Linked DNA regions of Zymomonas mobilis subsp. pomaceae ATCC 29192. The protein of the gene in region 2 interacts with the protein of the main gene of each other region in a pairwise test. Links are inferred from orthologs where the notes say so. Each region holds a gene or a part of one and is shown on either strand. Other genes may lie near its edges.

Region 1 (10,740 bases), 410 kb from region 2 along the record:
TGACTTTACCCTAACAATTTTGCGTTAATTACTCCATTGCTGTTTAATAACGCCCCTGGATCGCGGCTCTATCAATTTCTTACTAAATCTATGACTCTTTAATAAGCTTTGATAGTAGATGCTGGAGTCATAGCCAAAAGCCTTATTCTACAAGGAATAGAGAAATTAGAGTATCTCTCTATAAGGTAATCAGCCCTATCAGAAGACAAATCATATATGACAGAGAAAAATCAGGTGGAACAAGAGTCTGACGAGAGCCCCTCCCAAAGACGAGAAGCGTAGAGGCTCAAAATCATGAAATCGCTAGTGTCTATCTAGTAAATATAGCCCTTTTTAGCGCAACCTATTTCATCGAAAAAAAATGAAAAGCGCAAAATATTTTCATAAAAATTTTATAGTTTAAGCGGCAGTCGCGCTTATTGTAAGGGTATCGAGCAAGAAACTGCCTTCTTTTTCAAGAGCAAAATAACGCTGAACATCCTCTGCCGCGGTTAGTTGCAACGATCGAATCGCTAATTGATGCTCGGGTAAACAATGCGTTCGGTTAACCCAGTCCTGAAAAACCATTCTAAGACGACGAGGGGTTAATTTCTGAACTGAAAATCCAGCACGGGATAAAGCAGCAATCCATTCAGGAAGTGTATAGTTGCGAACATGCGAAACATCGCGCAGTAATTCTATAGCTTGCAGATAGGTATTGTATAACGGATAAGAAGGCGCAACGCTGTCTATAAACAAGGCTATTCCTTCTAAATGCAAAACGCGTCTAGCCTCACGGAGGCCGGCTTCCATATTACCCCAGTGATGCGCGCTAAAACGGCATACAATGGCATCAAAAAAGGCGCTATCAAAGGGTAACTTCTCAGCTGAAGCCTGCTTTACCATAATATTGGGTAATTTACGTTCAATAGCCTGCGATGCAACAGCATTCAGCATGGAAGCTGTTATATCACAGGCAACCACCTGATCTACATAGGGCGCAATACGATAACTCACATGACCACCGCCACATCCAAGATCTAATACGCGACGGTAACCTTTACCTTTTATACTTTGCTCAACTTCATCAAGATCAGCACCTTCACTATGAACGGAACTGAGCACATAATCAGTCGCTCTTGGTGTATAATGATACGCAGTAAAATCATCATTACGATTTGTCATGAGGGTGCTTTCAGAAGACAAAAACGCCTATTCAAATACGAATTTGAAAGCAGATTACCCTATAAAATAGAAAAATTAATATTAAAATTTATCTTATCAAAAAGTATTTTTAACAAATTTTAGACGTATTTTCTTAAGGGAATAAGAATCGCTTTAAACGATAAGCAATATATCGAATTCTAAAATTATAATCGCGTCTCAAACTAATCTAATGAGAGTAAGCCTTTTAATTTAGGCACAAAAAAAGCACCCCAAAGGTGCTTTATGCTAACTCTACTATAAAAACTGGAGCGGGCAAAGGGATTCGAACCCTCGACCCCAACCTTGGCAAGGTTGTGCTCTACCCCTGAGCTATGCCCGCTCTGGCATTTCGGTTTAACCGTTTCCGGTGCCGTGGGAGGGTGACTAGCATCGCTTTTTTATTTCAGCAAGTGCTATTTCATAAAAATGTAAATTTTTTTTCATCTTCGTTCAAAAAATGACCCATAACACCGAGAAACAGGGATTTCTCTTCAGAGAAGAAACACCTCAATTTTAAAAACAAAGTAATTTTTAATCATTTCGCCAACGGGCGAAGATAGCAGTCGGTAAATTGAGGCCACGCGATTCTTCTTTAATAGCCATTTCTCCGACTTCCACTGTACCACCAAGATGCTGCGTTGCCTGTGATAAAAGCTCTCCAATGGCAAGTGCGGACATTCTAACAGCATAAACTGTCAAAACCAAAAAACGAGAATCTTTATCTAATAACTTAACAGCTTCCGTAATCAGATCCGGTAAATTTTCCTCTAGTCGCCAAACTTCATTAGTAGGCCCGCGTCCGAATTTCGGCGGATCCATTAAAATACCATCATAACGCCGTTGACGACGGACTTCACGTGCAGTGAATTTCACCGCATCATCAATTATCCAACGAATGGGATAATTCGACATACCCGAAGCTTCCGCATTTTCTTTGGCCGCTGCGACCGATTTTTTAGACGCATCAACATGCGTGACTTGAGCCCCCTTGGCAGCCAAAGCGAGGCTACCTACCCCAGTATATCCAAAAAGATTGAGTATCGCGTTATCTTTAGTTGTACGTTCTCGCATCCATGCCCATTGCGGAGCCATATCGGGAAAGAAAGCCAAATGACGAAAAGCGGTATTACGGGCGATAAAACAGACTTCTTCCCATTGAAGCGGCCAACCTTCATTGGGCACATGCCGTTCTAAATGCCACCGGCCACCGCCCTCTTCATCGGATGCGCCAATAAATTCTCCATCAGCCTGCCAGTCTGAAAGCGCCGGCTTCCACATTGCCTGTGGTTCGGGACGAATAAAACGATAGCGGCCATAGCGCTCAAGCTTACGCCCATGACCACTATCTATCAGCCCATAATCATCCCATGCTTCGCCTGTCAGGGTGATCAGGGAATCGATCGCCATTGTAATTCTGCCTTCATATCTATTGTGATTCTAAAGCGTAAGACCATCACCCACACTGGCTAAGGCCTCTCCTCCGGCAAGAGCCTGCTGACTGACTTTAAGAATGTCTTCCAAGCTTACAGAATTGATCCAGCTTGCTACCTCTATAGGTTCAACAATTCGGTCATGAATCTGAATTTGTCGTGCCAAATGATCACAGCGAGGCCCTACGCCTTCTAATCCCATCAAAAGACCGGCGCGGGCTTGCGCCTTCGCGCGCTGTAACTCTTCTTCGGTCACAGTTTTAAGACTGTGATTAATTATTTCTCTAATCAGTGTAAGCGCTTTATCCGCGTCTTCTTTATCGGTAGCACAGTAAATACCGAGTAAGCCGGTTTCTACCCATGCCTGCGTCCAACTGTAAATGGAATAAACCAGACCTTGTTCTTCCCGTACCCGCTGGAACAATCGGGAAGACATACCGCCCCCGAGAATAGAGGCATATAAAGCCAGCGCATGGGAACGAGGATCATGATATGCAAAACCGCCAAAGCCTAAAGCTATATGCGTTTGCTCGCTGTCACGCTGATCATTATAGCGACCACCGATAAAATGGGCTTTCTCTATTTTTAAAGGATGGCCTTTATTCCAGTCCCCGAAACGGGATTCGGCCATTTTTAAAAAGGCATCTTCATCAATTTTACCGGCGGCAGCCAAGACACATCCTTCCGGATGGTAATAATCTTCTACCCAGTGGCAAAGCGCAGCACGATCAATGGCAGCGATGCTTTTTTCATCCCCTAATACAGGGCGACCCAAGGCTTGGTTTTTAAAAGCAACCGATTGTAAGTGATCATGAATAATATCATCGGGTGTATCATGAGATTCACCCAATTCTGACAGCACCACGCCTTTTTCACGGACCAACTCTTCGGCATCCAGAATAGGAGCGCGCACAAGATCGGACACTAATTCTAGTCCTAGTGCCCAATCTTCTGCCAGCATTCGGGCCTGATATACCGTATGATCCCGCGCCGTCCATGCATTAAGCTGTCCACCACAATTTTCGGCAGCTTCCGCAATCATACGGGCATCACGGTGCCCAGCCCCCTTGAACACCATATGTTCAACCATATGAGCAAGGCCGCTATAAGGAGCGGGCTCCGAACGTGCACCGACATCGGCATAAAGGCCAACCGCCATCGTTTCTACGCCGCTCATCGGCTCGACGGCGACAGCCAACCCATTACCTAATCGGTGAAGTCGAGGACTCAAAGTTTGCACCCACCATCGATATAAGCCTGAATAGTCTGACGTGAGGCAGGTAATTCAACATACCGTTCTTCACGGCTGTAAAGATCAGCTAACCGATGCGGCAAGGGCGCATTTTTACCCGTAATACGAGCCACAGCATCCGGAAATTTAGCAGGATGCGCAGTTGCCAGCGTTACGACAGAGACGTCATCAGGAAGTTCTGTCGTCCGTGCAGCCGCCAGACCAATCGCTGTATGGGGATCTATAACCTGTCCTGCTTTTTCAGAAGCCCAACGCATGGCCGCTGCCATACCATCAGGATCTATCCGGCTGCTGCTGAATAACGCAGCCGCTTGCTGGCGCATAGCCTCCGAAAGACGGATAGCACGGCTCTGCTCAAAGGTTTTCATAGTATCTGCTAGCGCATGTGCATCGCGGCCATGAAGATCAAAAAGCAATCTTTCAAAATTAGAGCTGATCTGAATATCCATTGAGGGTGCATCTGTTGGGGTGACACTGCCTACAGAATAATCCCCCGCTGACAACGCGCGATAAAGAATATCATTGATGTTAGTTGCAACGATCAAGCGTTCAATAGGTAAGCCCATCTGGCTGGCAACATAACCCGCAAAGACATCCCCGAAATTACCCGTAGGTACCGAGAAAGCAACTTTGCGATCAGGTGCGCCAAGACGAACAGCTGAATAAAAATAGTAAACAATTTGCGCCATAAGGCGCGCCCAGTTGATCGAGTTTACCGCCCCTAAACGATGGCGTTTTCTGAATTCGGTATCATTAAACATGGCTTTAACGATAGCTTGCGCATCATCAAAGCTGCCATCAATGGCGACATTAAAGACATTATCATCAAGAACCGTCGTCATTTGACGACGCTGCACTTCAGAAACACGACCATTAGGATGGAGCATAATGATTCGGACACCGGCACGGCCTGCTACAGCAGAAATAGCCGCCGACCCCGTATCGCCTGAAGTAGCACCAACAATCGTCAGATCCTGTCCTTCGCTACCGGCCAAAAATTTTTCAAACAAATGACCCAGCAGTTGTAAAGCGACATCTTTAAAAGCCAAAGTCGGCCCATGGAATAATTCAAGCAGAAAATGCCGTTCATCCAGTTGAACAAGCGGTGTAACGGCTGCATGATTAAATTGACTATAAGCGGCTTCGCACAGATTTTTTAAAGCCTGATCGTCAAGCACACCGGCGACGAACGGCCGCATAACTGCAACCGCAGTATCCACATAGGATAAACCAGCCAGAGCAGCGATCTCTTCACGGCTGAATTGCGGCCAGCTTTCCGGCACATAAAGACCACCATCAGAGGCAAGACCGGTTAGAGTAACGCCTTTGAAATCCTGCGCGGCTGCCGCGCCTCTTGTACTGATATAGCGCATGATGCCCGCTCAATTTTAAAATCTACGACATATCTTTTCGCAAAAAAGCTAAAGACTTGGCGGCTTTTCTAACGGGGTCAGACGCGTTCGGCAATCAGTATGTCATTAAAATAAAAAGAGACATAATAAAAATACCGACGATTTTCGAATTTTACGATATTTTATTTCATTCTCATCTCTCAAAAATAGTATCCCTATTTTTTAATGATGGACTGTATGAGGTTGCTGCATCAACGCAGCAATACAGGTATCTTGATTAAAATCATTGCCATGGAGATCGCGAGCATCCACATGACGCACAACCATTTCTTCTCCCTGATGGGGGGGGTAAAGATAGACGTCCAAAACACAACTTGGGGCTAAAAATTGTAGCCGTCGAGCCCAAGCTTCATCCATATCTTGATCAGGACGACCCAATAAATCAAAAAGATTTCGGGCTGTCATACCTTTCAATTTAGGCGTCCCGTGATAGGCTGGCGACACGATAACCGGACGTTTTGGTGGAGGAGGCGCAACAACCGGATGATGATCAGACTCAGACCCACCACAGCCGGATAAAACCATTATTGCAGAGAACAGACTGAAAGTTATAATTTTTTTAAGCAGGGGTGCTTTGATAAAAAAGCCAATGGATGAGCTATCTTCCAGACTATTGCCATTTTTATCCATAGAAAAACTGCTTTCGTACGATACAGGAATAAGGGGTAGTGTGACAAAAAGATTAAAATTCAGATAGCTTCATTTCCTTAAAAGGACCCGCTGTCTATGGGCTTTAGCTACCAATAAACGCAAACTGGCCACTATTGATCGCAGTTATAATTTTTCCCTATCCGCAAAGATCCTTTGTTTTTTGTAAAAACCACCTGCATTACCCGTTTCTTGCTTTTATTTGTTAAGTTAAAGCTTTCTAAATCAAAGATTTCAGCCGTTAAATTAATAGCCGGAATATCTTGCCATGGCTTTTTCTGCGAGGAAAAAGCCGCTTTTACTCTCTAACGAATATGTCTAATTTAGAAAGGCCCTCATGCCGAATACTCACTATGATATTATCGCTATCGGCAACGCTATTGTCGATGTTCTATCTGCCGCTAGCGAAGATTTTTTAGCCGAAGAAAATATCAATAAAGGCTCAATGCAACTCATCGATGCCGATAGAGCTGAAATGCTTTATACAAAAATGAATGCGGGTCATGAGATTAGTGGTGGCTCCGCAGCGAATACGTTAGTAGGCGTCGCTGCGTTAGGAGGCCGCTGTGCCTTTATCGGCCAGGTAGCTGAGACTGCCTCGGCAAGGTTTTTCAACATGACATTCGTGCCCAGAATATTGATTTCAAGGTACCTTTACGTGATGCAGAAATTCCAACCGGTCGTTGTTTGATCCTAGTATCGCCCGATGGCGAACGCACCATGAATACCTTTTTGGGTGTAGCACAATATTTACATTCAGAAGCTATTCAGCCGGAAATGATCGAAAAGGCGGCTATCCTTTATTTGGAAGGTTATCTTTGGGATCCAGAACAACCCCGTGCGGCGATGCGTGAAGCTATAAAAATTGCCCGCAAGGCTGGAAGAAAAGTGGCTTTAACTTTATCTGATGCCTTCTGTATCGAACGACATCGGGATGATTTTAAGCAGCTCATCAATGATGGGTTGATTGACATTCTCTTCGCCAATGAAGTTGAACTAAAATCTTTGGTTCAACATGATGATTTTGATCGAGGTGTATCCGAAGTTGCTGAAAAATTACCGCTGCTGGTGGTTACCCGAGGACCAAATGGCGCTATTGCGATTAAAGATAACATTCGAACCGAAACGCTAGCAAAAAAGGTTGAACGGGTAGTCGATACAACGGGTGCAGGTGATCTTTTTGCGGCAGGTTTCTTGGCAGGGCAAGCACGCGACCTATCCATTGCGGCTAGCCTCGAAATGGGTGCAATCGCAGCGGCTGAAATCATATCTCACTATGGGGCTCGTCCCGAGAGAGATATTAAAAAAGTTATCGAATCAGCGTTGAATGTTAGCTTAAATTAAGGCAGAGAATAGGTTCTCTTTGTGGCACTACAAAGCAAAGAGGCAACCTGATCAAAGTGATAAAAAAGGCCCTGAAATCATTTTCAGGGCCTTTTTTGGTAAGATATAAATATTCGCTCTATTTCTGAATTTTTGGACGGATTTTCAAGAAAATCAGCAGAGAAGAAGAAACATAAATAGAAGAATAGGTTCCGACTATAACCCCTAATAGCATTGCGGCTGTAAAGCTGCGGACAGCATCCCCACCAAAGACCAGCAAAATAGCTAATACTAAAATCATTGATAAGCTGGTCATTACCGTACGTGGTAGGGTTTCGTTGACTGAAAGATCAATCAAAGAAGCAATATCCATTTTACGGAATTTCCGTAAATTTTCACGGATACGATCATCAATCACAATCTTATCGTTGATAGAATACCCCGCAATAGTCAGAATTGCCGCAACAATATTAAGATCAAATTCCATACGGGTAAGCGCAAAAAAGCCCAAAATAACGAGCACATCATGCGCAACAGATACAAAAGTCGATAGTGCAAATTGCCATTCAAAACGCACCCATGTAAAAAGTACGATGCCGGCAATAGCCAATAAAATGGCAATAATGCCGCTACGCATCAGTTCACCGGATACTTTACCTGAAACCGTGTCCACTCTTTCAAAACGAACATCAGGAAATTGGCTTTTTAGAGCGGTCTGAACAACTTTTACTACTCGCTGAGAGGCTGTTTCGTCACCCGGTGGTAAAGGAAGCCGAATAGAAACGTTATGATTATTGCCTATTTGCTGGAGGCTAGCTTCTCCTATATTGAGCTGATTAATATCCCGTCTTAGGGCATCTAATTCTACGGGTTTATCGAAATGCGCTTCGACCATCAGGCCGCCCACAAAATCGACACCAAGATTAAGCCCTTTTACACCCAACAAAATGACAGAAGCTAAAGTCAGGATAAAAGTAAAAAGAAATGCGATGCCGCGGACACGGACAAAGCGGATATTCGTGTCGTCTGGGACAATACGAAGCAAAGCCATAATAAGATGCCCCCTTCTTAGATCGTCAGTTTTGTGGGTCGCTGTCTAAGATAGCGAGCAACCAGCATACGGGTGAAGGTGACGGCCGTAAAAACAGAAGTAATAATACCGATTAGTAAGACCACCGCGAAACCTTTGATCGGCCCCGAACCAAAACAGATCATAATAACAGCCGAAATAGCATGGGTCACATTCGCATCAAAAATAGTGCGACTAGCTTCCTTATATCCCATATCAACTGAATGAACGGGGGTACGCCCACGTCTTATCTCTTCACGGATGCGCTCATTTATCAAAACATTTGCATCAACGGCAGCGCCAATAGTCAAGACCAGTCCAGCAATACCAGGCAGCGTTAGAGTTGCGCCTAAAATCGCCATAATTCCCAAGATCAAAAACAGATTGAGAATGACCGCACTGGAAGCATAGATGCCAAAACGGCCATAGACACTGATCATAAAAATGACGATGGCGACAATAGCAATACTACAGGCCAAAGCACCTGCGCGAATGGAATCTGCACCAAGCCCAGGTCCCACAGTTCTTTCTTCCACAACGCGAAGGGCGACAGGTAGACTACCAGAACGTAAAGCGATGGCTAATTGATTGGCAGAATCAACGGTAAAGCTGCCTGTAATAATAGCAGAGCCACCAAGAATAGGTTCATTAATTGAAGGGGCAGAAAGCACTACGTTATCTAAGATAATAGCAAAACGTCGTCCCGCATTTTTTTGGGTAACTTCGGCAAAACGTCGTCCGCCTTCTGCGTTAAAACTAATTGAAACAGCTGGCAGGTTGTTTTGGTCCATAGTCTGATCTGCATGAACAAGATCAACACCTGTGACAATAGCCCGCCGCTGTACCGCAACGGGTTGGCCATTTTGGAAAGGAAGGATTTGACTCCCTACCGCAACTTTCCCCTGGGCCAAATCTTGCGCTTTAGCGTTATCATCAACTAGTTTGAATTCGAGTTTAGCAGTCTTACCAATCAACGCTTTTAGTGCCGCAGGATTTTGCAGGCCGGGCACTTGAACGACAATACGATCATTGCCTTGACGAATAATAATGGGTTCGCGCGTTCCAAGGGAGTCGATGCGCTTACGAACGACTTCGGTTGCGCCCTCCATCGCTTGGTTAACGAATGCCTGAATACCGTCTTTGCTAGGACGCATAACAATGCGGTTACCATCAACAACCCTGACATCCCAATCCCGCTGTCCTGTGGAACCAATACCATTCGTCAAGGTTCTGACAGTTTCGACCGCCCTATCTAATTGGTGGTTATCCCGTACCATGAAGCTAAGCTGATCATTATCAGCAGACATGTCACCGATAGGAATAGCGGGCTGTGTCTGACTAATTTGAGAACGCACCATCTCTTCCATTGTAACGATACGTTGATGCGCGACATCGGCCGTATCCGCTTCCAATAGAATATGGCTTCCCCCAGAGAGATCGAGCCCAAAATTAATACGAGGCAAAGAGCCCAGACCCAATTTTTGATCTATTTCGGAAGGTAGTAGACTTGGGATCGCCAAAAAAACCCCCAATACTAAAACCGAAATAATTGACCAAACTTTCCAGCGCGGGAAATCAAGCATAATCGATTATTCAACAGTATTAGAATTAGCAGCCGTAAGAGGCTGAACACTTTGTAATGTTGCTTTTACAACCGATACTTTTACACCTTTTGCAATTTCGACTTCAACTTCGCGCTCATCTACTTTTGAAACTTTACCGACAATACCCCCCGCAGTGATGACAGTATCGCCTTTCTGTACAGCATCAATAGCGCTCCGCTGTTCTTTAAAACGCTTTTGCTGAGGCCGGATCAGCATCAAATAAATAATCAAAAAAACAATAATAAAAGGCAGCATACCAGAAAATTGACCAAGAAGGCCGTTCAGACCAGTAGAAGTGCCAGCCGTTTGGGCAAATGCAGGAGTTGCAAACATTGAAAGACTTTATCCTGAAAAGGGAAATAAATACCTGAGTTATAGTGTTTAATAAACATAAGGCAATTATCGTGCGATTATCACGATAAAAACGCCTGCTGCAACTGATCATTCTATTTTCAGCCTGTCATCTGACGCTTTTCATCCTGTTTTTTTAATTCTACGATAAAAAATTAAAAAAATAGGCCAATCTCTTCTTGCATATTCAGAATAACTCACCTAGATTTCGCAGCCTCGGTCGGGGCGTAGCGCAGCCTGGTAGCGCATCACACTGGGGGTGTGGGGGTCGCTGGTTCGAATCCAGTCGCCCCGACCAGATTTTCTAAATAAGGCTGCATGAAAGCCTTTGATCTTCATGTGAATACGCACAGAAGATTTATTTCGTGAATGCTGTCCTATTCACGAGCCAATCCATAAAATGGTAACTTAATTTTTCACTTTAATAAAGTGAATGGGTATTTCTATTGTGCAAGCACAAAAAATT
Region 2 (12,112 bases):
CGTCCAGATAGTGAAACCCTCATCGAAACCGCGCTCTCCTATTTTCAAAAAAAGAATTTTACACCGACAAAGATTCTGGATTTAGGTACCGGCTCCGGTGCTTTGCTCTTATCAGCCCTTACTGAATGGCCAGACGCAAAAGGGCTTGGGATTGATTGTTCGGATAAGGCTTTATCCGTTGCTCGCTTTAATGCTGAAAAAAATAGCCTTCAGATGCGAGCCGATTTTCGGTTAGGCTATTGGGGTGATAATATCACTGAAAGCTTTGATCTTTTATTGTGTAATCCACCCTATATCGCCAAAGAGACGATGATGCCTCGGGATGTCTGGCAGTATGAACCCCATCAGGCCTTATTTGCGGGTAAAGATGGTTTAGCAGATTATCGGCATTTAATTCCCGAAATCCCTTCCCTTCTTACAGAACGCGGTATCGCCTGTCTTGAAATCGGATTCGATCAAGCAGAAGCTGTATCGGCTATCGCGGCGAAAGCCGGCATGGAAAGCCAAATTTATCGGGATATTGAACAACGTCCCCGCTGCATTTTACTTTTTTAACAGCTATAACAGACCCTCTGCTGGAAATAATTACAGATATCTCAATATAATGCTTGGATTTATCGTTCAAAATGCTTAAGAAAGAAAGAGGCAAATAAAAGTAAGTCGGCATCATCGCCCAACTTTTTGAGCCAAATTCCCAATGGTAGCTTCATCGCGTTCCCGGCGTCTTTCTTCGGGGCATAAAATTAAACGCTAGAGTTGCTATGAAAGTTATGGCGCTTGCTTTGTTGCAGCGTCAGTCAAGGGGGAATGACGTAGCCCGCCATTTCCGGAATAATGGTCGAATATTTAATACCCCATTATCCGGCCCGAATGGCGGATGGTGACTTAACCACCAGTAATGACGAAGGCAGCGAACAGTTGATCAATAATCGTCAGAACGGCCGACGCCGTGGGCGTAGCGGGGGCTTGCCCCGATCCAATCCTAGTAATGGGATGGATCGCAATAATCGTATCGATAGTCGTGCACGCGGAAACGCAAGCCAGCTTCATGAAAAATATAAAGTGATGGCGCGTGATATGCAGTTGCAGGGTGATCGGGTAATGACCGAATATTATCTGCAATTCGCAGATCATTATTTTCGTGTCTTGAACGATAGCCGGCTCCGCTATGAAGAAGCGAGAATGCGGGATCGCAATCTATCGCAGGAAAATGAAAATAATGAACAGTCTATGGATAACCGGTTCGATAACCGTGATAACCGACGACCTGTTCCTTATGCCGCCGATAATCGCTTACGACGGCCTCGTCGCATAGGAAGCGATGAACGGAATAATGGCGAAAACGACTATAATACCAATCTCAAGAACGATTATAATAATACTCCGAACATGCGTTCTAGACGACCGTTAGATGACAATAACGAGCGTATGGAAATGCGAGAACGACCGGAACGCTCTGAACGACCCGATATGCGGGAACGTTCGGATATACGGCCAGAATACAACGAAAGAGTTGAAAATTGGGGAAGAGAGCCCGTACAGGCTCAAAATCCAATGCCCGTTCAAACCGCACCCGTCCCTATAACGCCTGTTCAAGAAGAAGCAGAACCACCGGTTCGCCGTCGTGGTCGTCGCCCGAAAGCGGTCATTGAGGCAGAAGCGCGTGCCGCAGAAGCTGCTAGACAGGCCGTAGAAATTGAAGCCCGCAAGGTAGACGAGCAAAACGATAGCGACAATCATCTTTCTGAAGCTATTGATCCGCCGGTTCGCCGTCGTGGTCGTCGCCCGAAAGCGGTTATAGAAGCGGAAGCCCGTTTAGAAGCCGATCGTTTACCCCCCGCTATCAATCGGGATGAGGATAGTGACGTCGAAGAAAAACCCCGTCGCCGTGGTCGTCGTCCGAAAGCTGAAACTGAGAATATAACAGCAGAAGCCTGATTTATCGGGTCATTCTACATTGATACCTCTCAAATGAGATTTCAGATTTTTTAGCTATTTAACCTAAAAGGGATATGATTTTTATCATATCCCTTTTTGATTTAGGCTTTAGCCAGACTTTGTTTTTGCCACATAGCGGCATATAGGCCGTTATGTTTTAATAAACTCTGATGATTACCGCGCTCGATAATATGGCCTTTATCAAGAACAATAATTTGATCAGCATGGGTAATAGTCGAAAGGCGATGGGCTATAATGATAGTTGTCCTTTGCTCGGCAATTTTATTTAAAGTGGCCTGAATATCGGTCTCACTCTGACTATCCAGCGCGCTAGTCGCCTCATCAAATAATAATATTGGCGGATTTTTTAAAAGCGTTCGGGCAATAGCTATGCGTTGTTTTTCGCCACCGGATAATTTTAATCCCCGCTCGCCGACGGTGGTTTCATATCCTTGCGGTAAAGATTCGATAAAATCAGCAATTGACGCCCCCCTTGCTGCCTGTTTTACGGCCTTTAAAGAAGCATCAGGGCGTCCGTAACGAATATTATAGCCAATAGTATCGTTAAATAAGACGATGTCTTGGGGCACCATGCCTAACGCTTGTCGTAAAGAATGCTGGGTAATATCACGGATATCCTGACCATCAATAGTGATCCGCCCCCCTGTCACATCGTAAAAACGATAGAGCAAGCGCACTATAGTTGATTTTCCAGCACCGGAAGACCCGACAATAGCTAAACTTTGGCCTGCTGGGATCGTAAAATCAATATCCTTTAAAATGGGACGATCAGAATGATAATCGAATTCCACATGCTGAAATTGGACAGTTCCCTTTTTAATCTGTAAATCAGGCGCATTTTTATGATCTGCAATCGCGGCCTTAGTATCAATTAATTGAAAAACCGCTGCCATATCCGTCAGGCCTTGTCTGACTTGGCGATAAACCGTGCCCAGAAAATCAAGAGGCCGAAAAAGTTGCAGTAATAGGCTGTTAATTAATACCACGTCTCCGGCCGTAAAACGATTATAGCGCCAGCCCCAAACCGTAAATCCCATCGCCCCAGCCATTAACAGATTAGTAATGAGTGATTGCCCAATATTAAGAAAGGCCAGCGAAGTTTCCACTTTTACGGTAGCGTTGGAAAGTTTGGTCGCCACTTTACTATAACGCTCTGTTTCCAAAGCTTCGGCGTTGAAATATTTAACAGTTTCATAATTAAGCAGTGAATCTAAAGCATATTGGCCTGCCTGTTGATCGTATTCGTTCCAATGGCGGCGTAATGCCACTCGCCTTTCTGTTATGAGACGAGTAAAAAGAATATAAATAATTATCATAGCGAGGGTTGCCCCCACCATACCCCAACCCCAGCCGGAAAAAACAAAAATAGCACAGGTCGCGATAAGCTCGATAATGGTCGGGCCAATATTAAAAATCAGGTAATAAAGCATGGAATCGATGCTTTTGGTACCACGTTCAATAATACGCGTCAGCGAACCGGTTCGCCGTTCTAGATGAAAAGAAAGCGGTAAAACATGCAGATGTTTAAATAATTCAATAGCTAATGCTTTAGCGGCATTTTGACCAACCGCTTCAAAAATAGCATTCCGCAAATTGTCGAATAAAACGCCTCCAAAACGACTACCCGCATAAGCAAGCGTTAAGGCCAGTGCAACGGATAGACCTGATTTGGTATCGGGCACCATATGATCGATAATGCCCTTGTAAGCGAAAGGCATCAACAGAACGATTATTTTCGAAAAAACGACCATGACCAAAGCTAAAGCAAGGCGCTTTTTGAGATCGGGTCGGTCTTTAGGCCAAAGATAATGTAAAAAACGCGTCAAATTTGTTAAGGCATCATGATTATGATTTTGGCCTTCAGCCGCCATAGGTTTTCCTTATAAAAGACAAAAAAATAGGCGGATATAAAAATCCGCCTAGTGAAAAATAACATTAAAATCTTTTCAATGTATTCAGGCCCTTAATCGAGCCCCTTTTTTCGTTGCTGCGGCTACAATTTTATCGCTGATGGCCTGTAATTCGGCATCAGTAAAACTTTTATCAGTCGGCTGAAGCATCACTTCGATAGCCAATGATTTCTCATTATCATCAATGGCGCCCCCTGTAAAAAGATCAAAAATTCTTGCTTCAACAATAGCATTTTTATCAGCACCGGCAATGCTTCTTACCAAATCACCAGCAGGCACGTCTTTGGGAAGTAAGAAGGCAAAATCCCGATAAACGGGTTGGAGCATATTAGGGGCATAAGGCGGTCTTAATTGACCTGAATTTTTACGGACAGGAAAAGCATCCAGAAAAATTTCTGCGCCGATAACGGGCCCTTCCATATTAAATTCAGTCAGAATGGAAGGATGTATTTCTCCAAAAACAGCCAAAGTATTCTTGGGACCCAAGCATAAACGACCTGAACGCCCCGGATGATAAACATCCCCCGCGTCCCCTAATAACTGTAAGCGATCGACCGGCATTCCAATCGCGTCTAACATGGCAGAAACAGCCGCTTTGGCATCGAAGGCATCAAAATTTTGCGCTTTACCATATTGCCAGTCGCGCATCATGCGCTCACCTGCAAAAATCAGACCTAGGGTTGGACGCTCAGCTTCTGCCAAATAACGCCGTCCGACCTCAAATAAGCGAACAGTCAATTGACCTCGATCCCGATTGCGTTTCGCTGCCGCTAATAGCCCCGGTAAAAGCGAAGGCCGCATCACTTTCATATCTTCACTGATCGGATTAGCGAGCTTCCAATGCGCGCCGCCAACAATATCCGCATCTTTTTCCGAAATAAAGCTCCACGTAACGGCTTCATTCATGCCAAAAGCCGCCGCCGCACGGCGCACACGTCGTTCGACCAACTGTCCATGGGTAGCAATCGGACGGGCAACCCCATCACCACGATCAAGCGGCGTAGAAGGGACATTATCGAGCCCTTCAATTCTAACTACTTCAGCAACAATATCGGCAACAACACTAACATCACGCCGGAAGCTTGGTACACGAACGCGCCATCCCGCATCAATCGCAAAACCAAGATGCTCGAGAATTTCACGCTGACGAGCTGGGGCGACATCCATAGCCGCCAGATTGGAAACATAAGACGGATCATAAGCAATAACCGGCACAGCTGAAGGCGCTTCCCCTAAAGTCGCCGCAGGGGTCGCTTTACCACCGCATAAATCCAACACTAAACGGGAAGCAATTTGCAACCCTTCACTTAAGAAGGCAGGATCTACCCCCCGTTCAAAGCGAATTCGGGCATCAGAAGCAAGCCCTAATTTTTGACCCGCCTGCGAGATAACGGCTGGATCGAAATAAGCACATTCGATGATAACATCTGTTGTGGAACCAGAAACCATACCCGCTTCTGCTCCCAAAATACCCGCGATACTTCTAACGCCCCGATCATCCGCAATAACGGTTATAGAAGGATCAAGCGTATAGCTTTTTCCATTTAAGGCTTCGACGCTTTCTCCTTCTTTAGCCTTTCGAGCCGTTAATGTTCCTTTGACAATACCCGCATCATAAACATGCAAAGGCCGTCCAAGATCAAACATCACATAGTTAGTAATGTCGACTAAAGCCGAAGACGGTCGTAAACCAATCGCCCGCAATCTTCTAGCCATCCAATCCGGTGAAGGGCCATTCTGGATACCACGAATAAGTTGGGCAAAAAAAGCGGGACAGCCTTCACTATCTTCTATTGCAATAGCCGCCGGTGCTGCATCCGTTACCGGAACGCGCGGAACAGCCAAGGGTTTGAAACGCCCAATGCCAGCAGTAGCCAAGTCGCGGGCAAGGCCTCTAACGCCCATACAATCCTGACGATCAGGCGTGATGGCTACATCGAAAACAGGATCATTAAGCCCTGCCCACTCGACGTAACTTTGTCCTATCGGTGCATCATTCGGGAGATCAAGAATGCCATCATGTTCATCCCCTAGCCCTAATTCCCGGATAGAACACATCATACCGCGGCTTTCGATACCGCGAATAGAGGCGACCTTTAAGGTAACATCGATACCGGGAACATAAACACCGGGGGCCGCAAAAACACCGACCAAACCTGCACGAGCGTTAATAGCGCCGCAAACAACCTGTAACGGTTCAGATTCGCCGATATCGACAGCCAAAATCTGTAACCGATCCGCCTGGGGATGACGTTCGGCTGTAAGAACGCGTGCAATACGAAAAGCTTCCAAGCCATCTGCCGGATTATGAACAGATTCTACCTCATGCCCAATATGGGTTAAGGTATCGGCTATTTCCTGAACAGAGGCTTCTGTTTCTAAATGCTCTTTAAGCCATGAAAGGGTGAATTTCATGCGCCGACTCCTCCTGAAAGTGTGGGCACGTCAAGGGCAGCAAAACCAAAATGACGGAGCCAGCGAAGATCGCCATCAAAGAAAGCCCGTAAATCGTCCATGCCATATTTAAGCATAGCAAGACGATCAATACCGCAACCAAAGGCAAAGCCCTGCCATACATCAGGATCAAGGCCACAAGCCGTAATCACATTGGGATGCACCATGCCAGAACCTAGAATTTCCATCCATCCATCAGGATCACTGCCGCCGATAATACGACGCCCTTTTTCCAAGGTATATCCGACATCCACTTCCATTGAAGGTTCAGTGAATGGGAAATAGCTGGGACGAAGGCGAAGGACGATGTCGTCCCGCTCGAAATAGGCCCGAACAAAGGTTTCAAGCGTCCATTTCAAATGACCGAGGTGAACCCCCTTATCAATAACTAAACCTTCGACCTGATGAAACATCGGAGTATGCGTCGCATCAGAGTCAGAACGATAGGTTCTTCCGGGAGCAATAATACGGATGGGGGGTTCTTGGCCCATCATTGTTCTAATTTGAACCGGAGAAGTATGCGTCCTTAAAAGCATTCGGCCTTTTTCCCCGTTTGCCTTATCGTCTGCTTGGGGTTCAAAATAGAAAGTATCATGCATAGCCCGCGCCGGATGGCTTTCCGGAATATTAAGCGCCGAAAAGTTATGCCATTCGTCTTCGATTTCAGGGCCACTAGCGACCGCAAAGCCTAAATCAGCAAAAATTTCTGCTAACTCATCCATAACCTGACTGACGGGATGGAGCGAGCCTTTGGGTATCTTTGGAGAAGGCAATGATAGATCAATAGTCTCAACGGCTAATTTCTCATTGAGAAGCGCCGTTTCCAATATCGTCTTCCGTTCAGCAACGGCAGTCGTCACTTGTTGCCGCAGGCTGTGGATCTCGGGCCCTTTTTCCTGCCGCTCTTCAGGTGCCATTTTGCCAAGGGACTTTAAAAGAGCTGTAACGACCCCTTGTTTCCCAAGAGCGTATACCCGTACCGCTTCCAAGCCTGTCAGATCTTCTGCTTCAGAGATCCGACTGACAAGATCGGCTTTCAGATTATCTAGATCAGTCATGCTTTCCATCATTTCTGTGACCATGGCCCGTTTAAAGCCGTCTATTGTAAAGCTTTATTGATAGCCTTTTTGGTATTTTGGCATTCTTATAGCGCAAGAAAGCCTAAAGCTTTTATTAAATATCAATAAATAGCAGACAGCGAACCATTGGGTATTTTCCAGAACGCACCTTCATCCGGTAAAACCGGAGGGAGAAGCGCACTGGATCGGTCTCTAAATTACAAGAAAAAGGCATAGAAACAACCGAAATGGCGTCTCTATGCCTTTTAAAATTACCCTTGAAAGGGATTTTTATGCGAAAACCGCATCATTATGCTGCAACGCGTGCGCCTTCTGGTAAAGCCGCTTTGACCTGAGCAATGATAGCACCGAAAGCAGCGCCTTCGTTCATGGCCAGATCAGCAAGAACTTTACGATCAAGTTCAATACCGGTCAGCTTTAAACCATACATGAACACACCATAGGTCAAGCCTTCGGCGCGAACAGCCGCATTAATACGCTGAATCCAAAGTGCGCGGAATGACCGCTTCTTTACTTTACGATCGCGATAAGCGTACTGACCGGCTTTTTCGACAGCCTGACGCGCAATGCGAATAGTGTTTTTGCGACGGCCATAATAACCTTTGGCCTGATCGAGAATACGGGTATGTTTTGCGCGCGTCGTGGTACCGCGTTTTACACGTGCCATCTGTCAGCCTCCCTTAATTTAAACCGTACGGTGCCCACACTTTGATAATGCGAGCTTCTGATGCAGCGATCACGTCCGTGCGGCGATGCTGACGAATGTATTTTGCGTTATGGCTGATCAAGCGATGGCGCTTACCAGCGACACCATGTTTGATTTTACCATTGGCGGTTATTTTAAACCGCTTTTTGACCCCACTTTTGGTCTTCAGCTTGGGCATTTTCGTCTCCTTATTTTGACGATCGGCCACCGCCACGGCAGCCCATAATTAAGCCGGGCAGTGCAGACGGGATCGTGGAAGAAAGGCGGCTTATAGAGGTCACCTCTTGATTTGACAAGCCGATCTTTTTGAACTTATGAAACCTATAAACCCATGGCAGACAATGTCGGTTGGATCAAGCGAGGATCACCCGCTGCAATGACTTCACCGACACTATTTTTATCCAACGGACGATTTTGCCAATCTCGCATTACACCGCCAGCCCCTTCGACGATAGGCACCAAGGCAGCAAAATCATAAAATTTTAGCCCTTGTTCTACCACTAAATCGCCATGCCCAGAGGCCAGTAAACCGTAATTATAGCAATCACCGCCTAATAATGTATCCCGACAGTGCGGCCGTAAAGCATCAAATCGCGCTTCGCCTTCTTTTTCAAAAAGCCAAGGCGCTGTTGTCGATAACAAAGCCTGATCAAGCGTTGCGCAGGAACGCGTTTGGATAGCCTTACCATTGAAAAAGGTAGGATAGCCTTTAGCCCCTACCCAGCGTTCCTTATGGATCGGTTGGTTAATGATGCCCAAAACGGGTTTACCCTCTTCAACAAGGGCAATTAACGTACCAAAACTAGCCCGTCCGCCAATAAAAGCGCGCGTGCCGTCAATCGGATCCAAGACCCATACTCTTTTGGCATCCGGGCGGGCGACGCCCATTTCTTCGCCAAAGATGCCGTCTTCGGGTCGTTCTTTTTCCAATAAGGCACGCATGGCCTGTTCAGCACCCCGATCCGCCCGCGTAACAGGTGAGTGATCTGCTTTGACATCAATATCAAAGGAGGCTCGGAAAAAAGGACGGATGACATCAGCGGCAATATCAGCCAAGCGATGCGCAAGACGGATATCATCTTCATTCAGGCTGGAGATCATATTTTCTCAAATCATAAAATAAGCCTGCTTTTGCAGGCTTATTTTCTAGTCAAATAGGGAAGAAACAGAGGTTTCATCCGCGATCCGCCGAATAGCTTCGGCCAAAAGCGGTGCTAAAGACAGCTGACGAATTTTTGAACTCTTCTCGACTTCAGGACGCATCCCGATAGAATCGGTTACAACCAATTCTAATAATGCCGATTTTTCTACTCTGGCGACAGCAGCCCCTGATAATACCCCATGGGTGACATAAGCCATGACCCCTTCAGCACCCGCATTAAGCAAAGCTTGGGCTGCGTTGCAGAGCGTGCCAGCAGAATCGACGATATCATCGATTAGAATACAAAAACGACCTGAGACATCCCCGATGATATTCATCACTTCGGATTCACCCGGGCGTTCACGCCGTTTATCAACGATAGCCAACGGTGCGTTATCCAGCCGTTTAGCTAAGGCACGGGCCCGAACAACCCCCCCGACATCGGGGGAAACAACGGTTAATTTCTTGTCTGGAAAACGGGCCAGAATATCGGCAGACATAACCGGAGCGGCATAGAGATTATCCGTCGGAATATCGAAAAAGCCCTGAATCTGTCCGGCATGGAGATCAACCGATAAGACACGGCTAGCCCCTGCAACCGTGATCAGATTGGCCACCAATTTGGCAGAAATAGGCGTGCGTGGCCCTGGTTTCCGATCCTGTCTCGCATAACCGAAATAGGGAATCACCGCGGTGATCCGACGTGCAGAAGCCCGTTTCAAGGCGTCAATACAGATCAACAGTTCCATCAGATTGTCATTGGTCGGCCAGCAAGTTGACTGGATAACAAAGACATCCTGACCACGCACATTCTCACGAATTTCGACGAAGATTTCTTCATCGGCAAAGCGTCGTACAGACGCTTTGGTTAGGTCAATTTCAAGATAGTCGGCAATAGCCTGACTAATAGGTAGATTAGAATTACCGGCAAGCAGCTTCATGGATCCCTCACGCGAGTAACCGGAAAGATGCGTGTCCCTTAGACATTTTAAGCCGAAATGGAAACCTTCCACAGAAAATAAGAAGAAGAATTATGGTTTATTTTCTTATTATCTTCACCTGTCAAAGGCCAGAAAGCTATAAAACAAGGGGTAATCTATCCATATGAATAATTAAAATTGCCTTATGATGAAGCTAAATTATGCGGTTGTTTTGTCCTCGCCATGCCGCAAAAAAGCTATTTCGGCCTCATAGGCGGAAGCATAAGCTTCTTGCCGCTCGACGCTCCAATAATGTAATGATTCTAAATCAATCGGCTTTCCGGAAATCGCACAGATGACATGATCACCTCGTGAAATGAGGCGGAAATGTCCATCCAGATATTTGATTTGTGCCTGACGTCCTTTTTTCAGACCCGACATCAGCATGATTATTTTCCTTAAAAAATGAGAAACCACAAATTCCACAGTGCAAAAACGCGGACAACGATTGAGTTTTTTAATAAAGCTCAACTGAATATAGGATAAAATAGTTCAATATAAAATTAAATCTACTGTCCAAAAGAAGAGATAATTCTTCCATAGATAATTTATGGTATAATCCTAACGTTAAGATGATACAAAAACAAATCACTACCGAAATTCAAGGTAGGCAATATCTTAACGGATACGTCTCATTTTCACAGCGGACTGTTTATCAATATTGGCTACGAAAGAGCCAAAGGAGGCTTTTCGGAGCCGAATAACTGACCCGATATGCGGTTCATTGGGAATAATTTGCTCGTCAATCTGTTGCCACCGCGCGCCATTGGCAAAACCGATAATCCAGTGTCCCTCATTATCCTGACTGACAAATGTCGCTTTATCTGTCATTTCATTCAGCGATTCATCAGAATTGGGCGCTTTACTTTTAGATTTTGATACGGGTTTTTCTGGCTTGGGTAAGGCTAATACAGGTGGCCCAAAACCAAAAGATTGCCGTTGGCGCGCAATAATAGCAGCTCGATCAAGCACAAGAATATCATGATGCGTATTCGCTTCATCAAGCGTTTTGACAGTATCATCAAAGCATTGCAGCCTTGCTGTCTTATCTTCGATATTGCGGCAGGTAAGAAGATGACTGAAAAGAGGGCTGTCTTTCAAATTATTCTGACTTTGTGCTGCTTGTATGGGAGAAATCAAGAATAGAGAGAGACCAACCGTCTCCCAAAAATAATATTTCATACGGAGTCCCCTAATTCTCTTTTTTAGATAAATGTTAATTTGAAAGCGTTAGCATAGGGATAAGTTTATCATAATAAAATTATGAAATTGGAGTTAATATTTTTATAGTTATATAATAATAAGTATATTTGTAATATTAAGTCATTTAATTCAAAATATATTTTTGTTTTTGGTTATATTCATATTAATATTTAAATATTTTTTATTAAAAAACTGAATTTAATATATTTTTATTTTAAAAATATTTAAAAATAAAAATATTATAATTTCAAAGATAAAATCATAACAATTAATACATAATTTATAGTAATAAATTTATATTTATATTTAAAAATATATTATATTTTAGATTTTTATTATTTTTTAACAATATTAAACATTTGTAAAAAATTATTATATTATATTTATATGTTAAATAAAAGTTATTAAATAATATATAATTTATATAAAAAAATAATAATAAGAAATTTAAAAATCTTATTTTTTTTTACAAAATTTAATTTAATAATTAAAAATCTTATTTTTGAATTTAAATTATATTTATATGATTTAATAAATCATCAGACTTTCTTGTTGCAATTTTGTTACATTTTTAAAGGAATGTCTGAGCAACATAAATTTCCGTAATTAAGTAATTGCAGAAAATTAAAAAATAACATTATCTCTCTAAAGGGATAGATTATTGTACTGTCATCACATGC

What was found.
Region 1: the proteins of pheT (region 2) and secD interact in binary tests that used the Escherichia coli proteins (3 or more experiments, as listed by UniProt). The link is inferred for Zymomonas mobilis subsp. pomaceae ATCC 29192 from one-to-one orthologs.

The regions. Positions count from the first base shown.
Region 1 is NC_015709.1:1,433,548-1,444,287, reverse strand. Bases 7,611-10,508 are described here. They hold secD (protein translocase subunit SecD), read right to left. Parts: upstream 9,903-10,508; coding sequence 8,319-9,902; downstream 7,611-8,318. Other genes in these bases: yajC (preprotein translocase subunit YajC), read right to left, coding at 9,909-10,256; secF (protein translocase subunit SecF), read right to left, coding at 7,611-8,301. Also shown: ZYMOP_RS06340 (class I SAM-dependent methyltransferase), read right to left, coding at 400-1,164; ZYMOP_RS06330 (class I SAM-dependent methyltransferase), read right to left, coding at 1,717-2,592; ZYMOP_RS06325 (M16 family metallopeptidase), read right to left, coding at 2,623-3,846; thrC (threonine synthase), read right to left, coding at 3,843-5,240; ZYMOP_RS06315 (hypothetical protein), read right to left, coding at 5,442-5,909; more of secF, read right to left, coding at 7,390-7,610. UniProt on the Escherichia coli protein: Part of the Sec protein translocase complex. Interacts with the SecYEG preprotein conducting channel. SecDF uses the proton motive force (PMF) to complete protein translocation after the ATP-dependent function of SecA.
Region 2 is NC_015709.1:1,842,310-1,854,421, reverse strand. The notes cover bases 3,600-6,684. They hold pheT (phenylalanine--tRNA ligase subunit beta), read right to left. Parts: upstream 6,285-6,684; coding sequence 3,915-6,284; downstream 3,600-3,914. Other genes in these bases: pheS (phenylalanine--tRNA ligase subunit alpha), read right to left, coding at 6,281-6,684; ZYMOP_RS08230 (ABCB family ABC transporter ATP-binding protein/permease), read right to left, coding at 3,600-3,830. In the rest of the region: prmC (peptide chain release factor N(5)-glutamine methyltransferase), read left to right, coding at 1-555; ZYMOP_RS08235 (DUF4167 domain-containing protein), read left to right, coding at 835-1,938; more of ZYMOP_RS08230, read right to left, coding at 2,040-3,599; more of pheS, read right to left, coding at 6,685-7,381; rplT (50S ribosomal protein L20), read right to left, coding at 7,692-8,069; rpmI (50S ribosomal protein L35), read right to left, coding at 8,083-8,286; hisN (histidinol-phosphatase), read right to left, coding at 8,430-9,209; ZYMOP_RS08200 (ribose-phosphate pyrophosphokinase), read right to left, coding at 9,255-10,190; ZYMOP_RS08195 (DUF2093 domain-containing protein), read right to left, coding at 10,389-10,616; ZYMOP_RS08190 (hypothetical protein), read right to left, coding at 10,848-11,411.